3 regions of the Thauera sp. JM12B12 genome follow, and region 3 is predicted to be linked to each of the others. Evidence: riboswitches for the same ligand, from Rfam matches in the RefSeq annotation. Region 3 holds a riboswitch; each other region holds the start of a gene.
What was found. Region 3 has a riboswitch for cobalamin ahead of bluB (5,6-dimethylbenzimidazole synthase). Riboswitches for the same ligand answer to the same signal wherever they lie in the genome.
Positions count from the first base shown of each region.

Region 1: linked by a shared signal. The riboswitch ahead of AAG895_RS17265 (TonB-dependent receptor) and the one ahead of bluB (5,6-dimethylbenzimidazole synthase) in region 3 are both predicted to bind cobalamin.
Region 2: linked by a shared signal. The riboswitch ahead of AAG895_RS13350 (GNAT family N-acetyltransferase) and the one ahead of bluB (5,6-dimethylbenzimidazole synthase) in region 3 are both predicted to bind cobalamin.

Region 1 covers NZ_CP154859.1:3,801,601-3,803,858, reverse strand. Annotated here, with positions in the region: gene cobT (nicotinate-nucleotide--dimethylbenzimidazole phosphoribosyltransferase) at 1-98, opposite strand, end outside; gene cobU (bifunctional adenosylcobinamide kinase/adenosylcobinamide-phosphate guanylyltransferase) at 196-744, opposite strand; cobalamin riboswitch at 848-1,087, shown strand; gene AAG895_RS17265 (TonB-dependent receptor) at 1,217-2,258, shown strand, end outside.
Region 2 covers NZ_CP154859.1:2,947,566-2,949,823, reverse strand. Annotated here, with positions in the region: gene AAG895_RS13355 (ribonucleoside-diphosphate reductase subunit alpha) at 1-555, opposite strand, end outside; gene AAG895_RS13350 (GNAT family N-acetyltransferase) at 611-1,219, opposite strand; cobalamin riboswitch at 1,376-1,582, opposite strand; gene AAG895_RS13345 (2-dehydropantoate 2-reductase) at 1,582-2,258, opposite strand, start outside.
Region 3 covers NZ_CP154859.1:3,358,208-3,360,465, reverse strand. Annotated here, with positions in the region: gene rnr (ribonuclease R) at 1-53, shown strand, start outside; gene rlmB (23S rRNA (guanosine(2251)-2'-O)-methyltransferase RlmB) at 46-798, shown strand; cobalamin riboswitch at 844-1,038, shown strand; gene bluB (5,6-dimethylbenzimidazole synthase) at 1,087-1,935, shown strand.

The DNA of each region.
Region 1 (2,258 bases), 440 kb from region 3:
CGTCCGAGCGCGCCGAGCGGCTTGGTCTTGCGATCGATCTTGTCCTGCAGCGCGGCGGCGAGCAGGGTGTCGGGCGGGGCGATGGCGAAGGGCGTCATGCGGCGAGGTGGTTCCGAGGTTGGGCAGCGCAGGGGGGCGTCACGCCCGGCGTCGGCGATGTCCGACGGATGACGGGCGCTTGGCGCGCGTGGAAGTTTAGCCCTGCTTCAGCACCAGTGGCAGCCCGGCGGCGACGAACACGACGCGCGGGCAGCGCGCGGCCACGGCCTGGTTGAGTCGTCCGGCCTCGTCGCGGAAGAGGCGCCCCAGCGGCGTCTCGGGCACCAGTCCGAGTCCGACCTCGTTGGCGACCAGGATGACGCGGCCGGGCAGCTTGGGCAGGGTGGCGAGCAGGGCGTCGCGCTCGCGGCGGAACAGCGGCAGCTCGTCCGCGCTGGCTCCCGGCGGCAGTCGATCCGCGTCGATCAGCAGGTTGCTCAGCCACAGCGTGAGGCAATCGACCACCACGCAGCGCTCGGGCGCCGCTTCGGCGCGCAGCGCGTCGGCGAGCGCGACCGGCGCCTCCACGGTGCGCCAGCCGGCGGGGCGGTCGGCCCGATGGCGGCGGATGCGCGCGGCCATCTCCGCGTCGAGCGCCTCGGCGGTGGCGATGACGGTGACGGCGAGGCCGGATGCGGCGGCGCTGCGTTCGGCTTCGCGGCTCTTGCCCGAGCGGGCGCCGCCGAGGATGAGTTCGCAGGTCATGGGTGCTTCGTTTCCATAGCTCGGTCTTATCGCTGCAAGGGCTGTGTTTTATTGCAGTGCACGATACTGCCCCGTACGGTATCATCCGCCCCCACTGCCCCGGAAGGGGTGGCGCGTTATCGGTGCCCACGGGCGTTTCTCGCCCAGGGTTAAACGGGAAACAGGTGCGCGGCCCCTCGCAAACGAGGCCGCAATGCCTATGCTGCCCCCGCAACGGTAAGTGCGCGCAAGGCGTGTCATGCAGCCACTGGGACTCCACTCCCGGGAAGGCGACCCGCCCGTCCGGCCCTCGGGCCGGCACAGCGCACGAGCCCGGAGACCGGCCGGAACGCGAATTGGCGGATGTGCCGCGGGGTGGCGGCGACGGGCGCGGTTTGTCTTGCTCTCTTCGGTTCTCCCACGCTGTCGGTGCGTCCAGGTGAAGTTGCCATGGCGTGCGGGGACGCGCGGCATGGCGAAGGGAGTTCAAACAATGAAGATCCGCCTCTCCGCGCTCGTGTCCGCGTGCGCGCTCGCTTACCCGTTTGTCCCGGCCCAGGCCGACGATGCCCAGCTCAACCACGTCGTCGTCACCGCCACCCGCCAGCCCATCACTGCCGACGAGGCGCTTGCCAGCGTCGACGTGATCGACCGCGACGAGATCGCGCGCGCCGGCAATGCCAGCCTGGTGCAGCTGCTGGCGGGCCGTCCCGGCGTTCAGGTGTCCAGCAGTGGCGGCCCCGGCGCCAACAGCAGTGTGTACATCCGCGGCGCCAACTCCGGCCACACCTTGCTGCTGATCGATGGCGTGCGCGTGGGATCGGCGACCAACGGCGCCCCCACGCTGGAGACCATTCCGCTCGAGCTGATCGAGCGCATCGAGATCCTGCGCGGCCCGGCGAGCGCGCTCTACGGGTCGGACGCCATCGGTGGCGTGATCCAGGTGTTCACGCGCAAGGGCCGCGAAGGCTTTCAGCCCAGCGTGCGCGCCGGCATCGGCACCGACGGGGCGCGCACGCTGGGGGCGACGCTGGCGGGCGGGGCCGAGCGCCTGCGCTACAACGTGTCGGCCGGCACCGAGCGCAGCGACGGCATCGATGCCAAGCCCAACTCCACACGCGGCAGCGATGGCGACGACGACGGTTTCCGCAACGAGTACTTCAGCGGCTCGGTGTCGCTCGGCTTCCGCGAGGCGGACGAGATCGGCCTGACCGTGCTGCACTCGGATCTGCGCAACTGGTACGACAACGCCAAGGTGTTCGACTCCTACCTCGACAAGCGCACCAGCTCGCTCGGCCTGCACATGCGCAACCAGCTCGCCGCCGACTGGACCAGCACGCTGCGCTTCGGCTACGGCGCCGACGAATCGCGCAACCGCGCCGACCTCAACGATCGATCCGTCTTCGACACCGAGCAGCGCCAGCTCACCTGGCAGCACGACATCGCCCTGGGCGCCGGCTCCCTGCTGGCCGCGTACGAGTACCTCGAGCAGGAGGTCGACTCCAGCTCCGCTTACGCCAAGACCAGCCGCTACA
Region 2 (2,258 bases), 410 kb from region 3:
GGCGATGGGCACGCCGTCGTAGAGGTTGCGCACGGCGTGCTCGAGCACGGTGTCGGCGCATACCCCGTCCAGCCCCGCGCACGCTTCGCGGCACATGGCGAGCAGGGCGGCGCGGTCGAGCGGGCGGCGCGCTTCGCCGTCGACGACCTGCAGCACCGGGTCGGCGGCGCCCGCCTGTGCCGCCGTGCCCTGCTGCGCGGCGCGCTCGGCGGCGCGGCGTTCGCGGTAGAGCACGTAGGCGCGGGCGACGTCGTGCTCGCCCGAGCGCATCAGGGCCAGCTCGACCTGGTCCTGGATGTCCTCGATGTGCAGCAGGCCACCGTCGGGCAGGCGGCGGGTGAGGGCGCCGACCACGGTGTCGGTGAGGCGGGCCACGAGTTCGCGCACGCGCGAGGAGGCCGCGCCCTGGCTGCCTTCGACGGCGAGGAAGGCCTTGTTCATGGCGACGGCGATCTTGGCCGGGTCGAAGGCGACCGCCGCGCCGTTGCGACGGATGACCTGGAAGGCGTCGTACTGGAGGGTGTCGGGGCGTTTCTGGGCAGGGAGTCGGTCCACAGGTGGTCCTCGTTCGTGAATGTGGGCGGGGCGATGCTGTCGGGAAGGCTGCCGTTCAGGCAGCAGTGCGCGGGGCGGCCTGGGCGTCCGGCGCAGGATGAGGCGCGTGCCGGTGAGCGGGTATGGCGTCTCGCGCGCTCTGCAACTCCAGCACGAGCGGCGCGGTGAGCCGGCCACCGGGGCGGCGGAAGCCGCTCGCGGCGGCCATGTGCAGCACTGCAGGGCTGACGCTGTGACAGACGATGCGGGCGGCGTCGAGGGCGCGCGCCAGCGCGATCACGTGTACGAACAGCGCACGGCCCAGGCCGCGCTGGCGCAGCGCAGGGCTGACGCTCAGTCCGAAGTCGACCTCGCCTTCGCGCACGCCGACATGGGCGAGCGCGACGATCTCGCCCTGCGTGTTGCATAGCCCATGGACGTGATCGCGCGCGAAATCGAGTGCGTCGACATAGGCGGCGATGCCTTCGTCGCGGATGCCATGGCTGAAACGCAGCAGTCGGTCGTCGGCATCGAGGCCGAGCAGGTGGGCACGGATGCGCGCTGCGTCGGCAGCGCCGAAGCGCAGCAGCGGGCGTGCGGCGACATGCCGGGAGGCTGCGGCGGGCGCGGGTGGATTCGGCGCCGCGGCGAGCGCGACGGGGGCGAGGCGGGCAGATGCGTGCATGGTGGAGATCCGGTGCAGGCGGGGCGGATCTCCGACGAGCGGGCGCAATGCCTCAGGCGCATGAACATGTCATGCGACGTGGCCGAGCCGTCAGGAAAGCGTGCAAGTGAAATGGTGTGAGCCATGCCTCTTGTCAGGGACACCCCGCCCCAAACTGTTGAAGGTGATGTGCATGGCAGGTCTCCTGGCTCACGGGTCGTCGCCTTGCGTCGGCCTTCCCGGAGGATCTCCAGTGGCAGAGAGGGCGCAAGACTCGCCGATTACAGTTGCGGGGGCAGCTCCGGGATTCGCGCTGGGCGCGGCACCGGATTCCCTTTTCATGCCTGCCGGTATCGGCAGGCAACCATGAACAGGGCGCGAGGTTAGCCGCGCCCCTCGGGGCTGTCAAACGCAGCGTGCTCGATTCTGCGCACGAGGGCATGCATGGCCCGGTGGGCAGGGACCTCGAAACCGCCCGCTTCCGCCATGCGCAGCAGGGCGCCGGTGATCGCGTCGATTTCGGTGCGACGACCGGCGAGCACGTCCTGCAGCATGCTGGCGCGGTTGGCGGCGGTTGCCGCGGCGACCGCGTGCACGCGGGCGAGCGCCGCGTCGAGATCGAGTGCAAGGCCTTCGGTGCGCAGCACCGGCCAGGCTTCGCGCACAAGCTCGTCCAGCGCGGCGCGGTAGGGCGGCTCGAGAAGGGCGCCGTTGGGCACGCGGTGAATCGCCGCCAGCGGGTTGATGGCCACGTTAACCAGCAGCTTTGCCAGCCGCGCGCGCGCGATGTCGGGTTCGACCCGGGCGCGCAGGCCGGCACGTACCAGCATCTCCGCTACCGCTTCGAACCCGGGCGGCAGCAGGGTCTCGCCTGCGCCCGAGGGCTGCACCCGCTCGCCCGCGGCCGTGCGCTCGCGGTAGGCGCCCTCGGTGGTGATGCCCTGGTCGACGAGCGCCGCCCGGCAGTGCGCGCGCAGGAGATCGCCGGTAAGCCCGTTCTGCAGTGACAGCACGCCGACTGGCTGCATGCGCTCGGCAATCGCCGCGGCAGCGGCGGTGT
Region 3 (2,258 bases):
CGGCCCGCCGAGCCGGCCGCAAGACCACCCCCAAGGGCTCCGACCGTGGCTAAGACACCCGACAATACCTCCACCAAGCTGATCTACGGCTTCCACGCCGTCTCCGCCAAGCTGCGCCACGCGCCCGATGCGGTGCTGGAGGTCTTCCTCTCCGCCGACCGCAAGGACGCGCGGGTGAAGAAGTTCCTCGCCCAGGCCGAGGCCGCCGGCGTGCGCATCAGCCAGGCCGAGGGCGACAAGCTCGATGGCCTAGTCGGCACCCGCCGTCACCAGGGCGTGGTGGCCAAGGTCGACGCCACCCGGCGCGACATCAAGCTCGCCGACGTGCTCGACAGCCTGGACGAGAACGCGCTCATCCTCGTCCTCGACGGCGTGCAGGACCCGCACAACCTCGGCGCCTGCCTGCGCGTGGCCGACGCCGCCGGGGCACACGCCGTGGTCGCGCCCAAGGACCGCGCGGTGGGGCTCAATGCCACCGCGGTCAAGGTCGCCAGCGGCGCCGCCGACACCGTGCCCTACATCACCGTCACGAACCTCGCCCGTGCGCTGCGCGAGATGCAGGAGGCCGGCGTGTGGGTGGTCGGCGCTGCCGGCGAGGCCGACAAGTCCCTCTACGACATCGACCAGAAGGTGCCGGTGGCCTGGGTGCTCGGCGCCGAAGGCGACGGCTTGCGTCGCCTCACCCGTGAGACCTGCGACGAGCTCGCCCGCATCCCGATGCACGGCAGCGTCGAGAGCCTGAACGTCTCGGTCGCCAGCGGCATCTGCCTCTTCGAAGCCCGCCGCCAGCGCGGCTGACGATCAATGGGGTCTGACCCCATTGATCTTGATCTTGCTAAGATTCGCGCTCGTTTGCTTCGGGGTGCCCGCGCCTGGCGCGGGAGAATCGGGAAGGCGGTGCCAGTCCGCCGCGCGCCCAGCGCCGTGAAGGGGATTGTCCGGGCGAGGTTCGCCCAGCCACTGGTCCGCGAGGACCGGGAAGGCGTCCGGACGAGATGATCCGCAGCCGGAAGACCGGCCTCGAAGCCTTGTCCGCAGCCGTCTGGTCGGCGGCTGCCCACTGCTCGTAGCCAAGGGGAATACTTCATGAGCAGCCCGACGCAGGCGCAGGCCGCGCCCTCGCGCGCCCACGCGCACGCCGACGCCGGCCCGGACGCGGCCGCGCCTCATTCATCCGGGGCGTCCGCTGGCCTTGCCGCGAACGCGCAACCGCGCTTCCAGACCGACCCGCGTTTCAGCACCGCCGAGCGCGACGCCGTCTACCGTGCCATCCACACCCGCCGCGACGTGCGCGGCGAGTTCCTGCCCGATGCCATCCCGGACGAGGTGCTCGCGCGCGTGCTCACCGCCGCCCACCATGCGCCTTCGGTCGGCTTCATGCAGCCCTGGGACTTCATCGTCGTGCGCTCGCGCGCGGTGCGGCAGAAGATCCACGCCGACTTCCTCGCCGCCCACGCCGAGGCCGAGCAGATGTTCGACGAGGCCAAGCGCGCCACCTACCGCAACCTCAAGCTCGAGGGCATCCTCGAGTCGCCGGTCAACCTCTGCATCACCTGCGACCGCAGCCGCCATGGCCCGGTGGTGATCGGGCGCACGCACATCGGCGCGATGGACGTCTACAGCGCAGTGTGTGCGGTGCAGAACCTGTGGCTGGCGGCGCGCGCCGAGAACCTCGGTGTCGGCTGGGTCAGCATCCTGCACCCGCAGGCCTTGCGCGAGGCGCTCGGCATCCCGGGGGAGATCATCCCGATCGCCTACCTGTGCATCGGCTACGTCCGCGACTTCCATGCCCAGCCGGAGCTCGAGGCGGCAGGCTGGCTGAAGCGCATGCCGCTGCCCGAGCTCCTGCATTTCGACGGCTGGCAGGGGCCGGCCGACGCCGGCAACGCGGGCCTGGTCGAGGAGATCCGCCAGCTTCGGCCGGGCGCGCGTTGACCCAGGTCAACGCGATTGCGCGCGGCGACAGAATCATGATTTTCGCCAGCGCGCGCTCGTGATCGCCCTCATGGCACGCCCCCGATTACGCGGATCCCGGGCGCTGCCGCCGCGGGGATGATGTGGGTGAGCCGGCCGCCGCGCCGGTTCGCCCACCATCATTCACGAGGAGACACATCATGCAATGGACCGACCCCGCGTACTGCGACATCCGGCTCGGCTTCGAAGTCACCGCCTACGTCTACGTGCGCTGAGCGCGCGCGGCCCGGCCGTCCACGGACGGCTGCGGGCCGCGGTCTCGCCCCGCGCATCGGCTTCCGCCA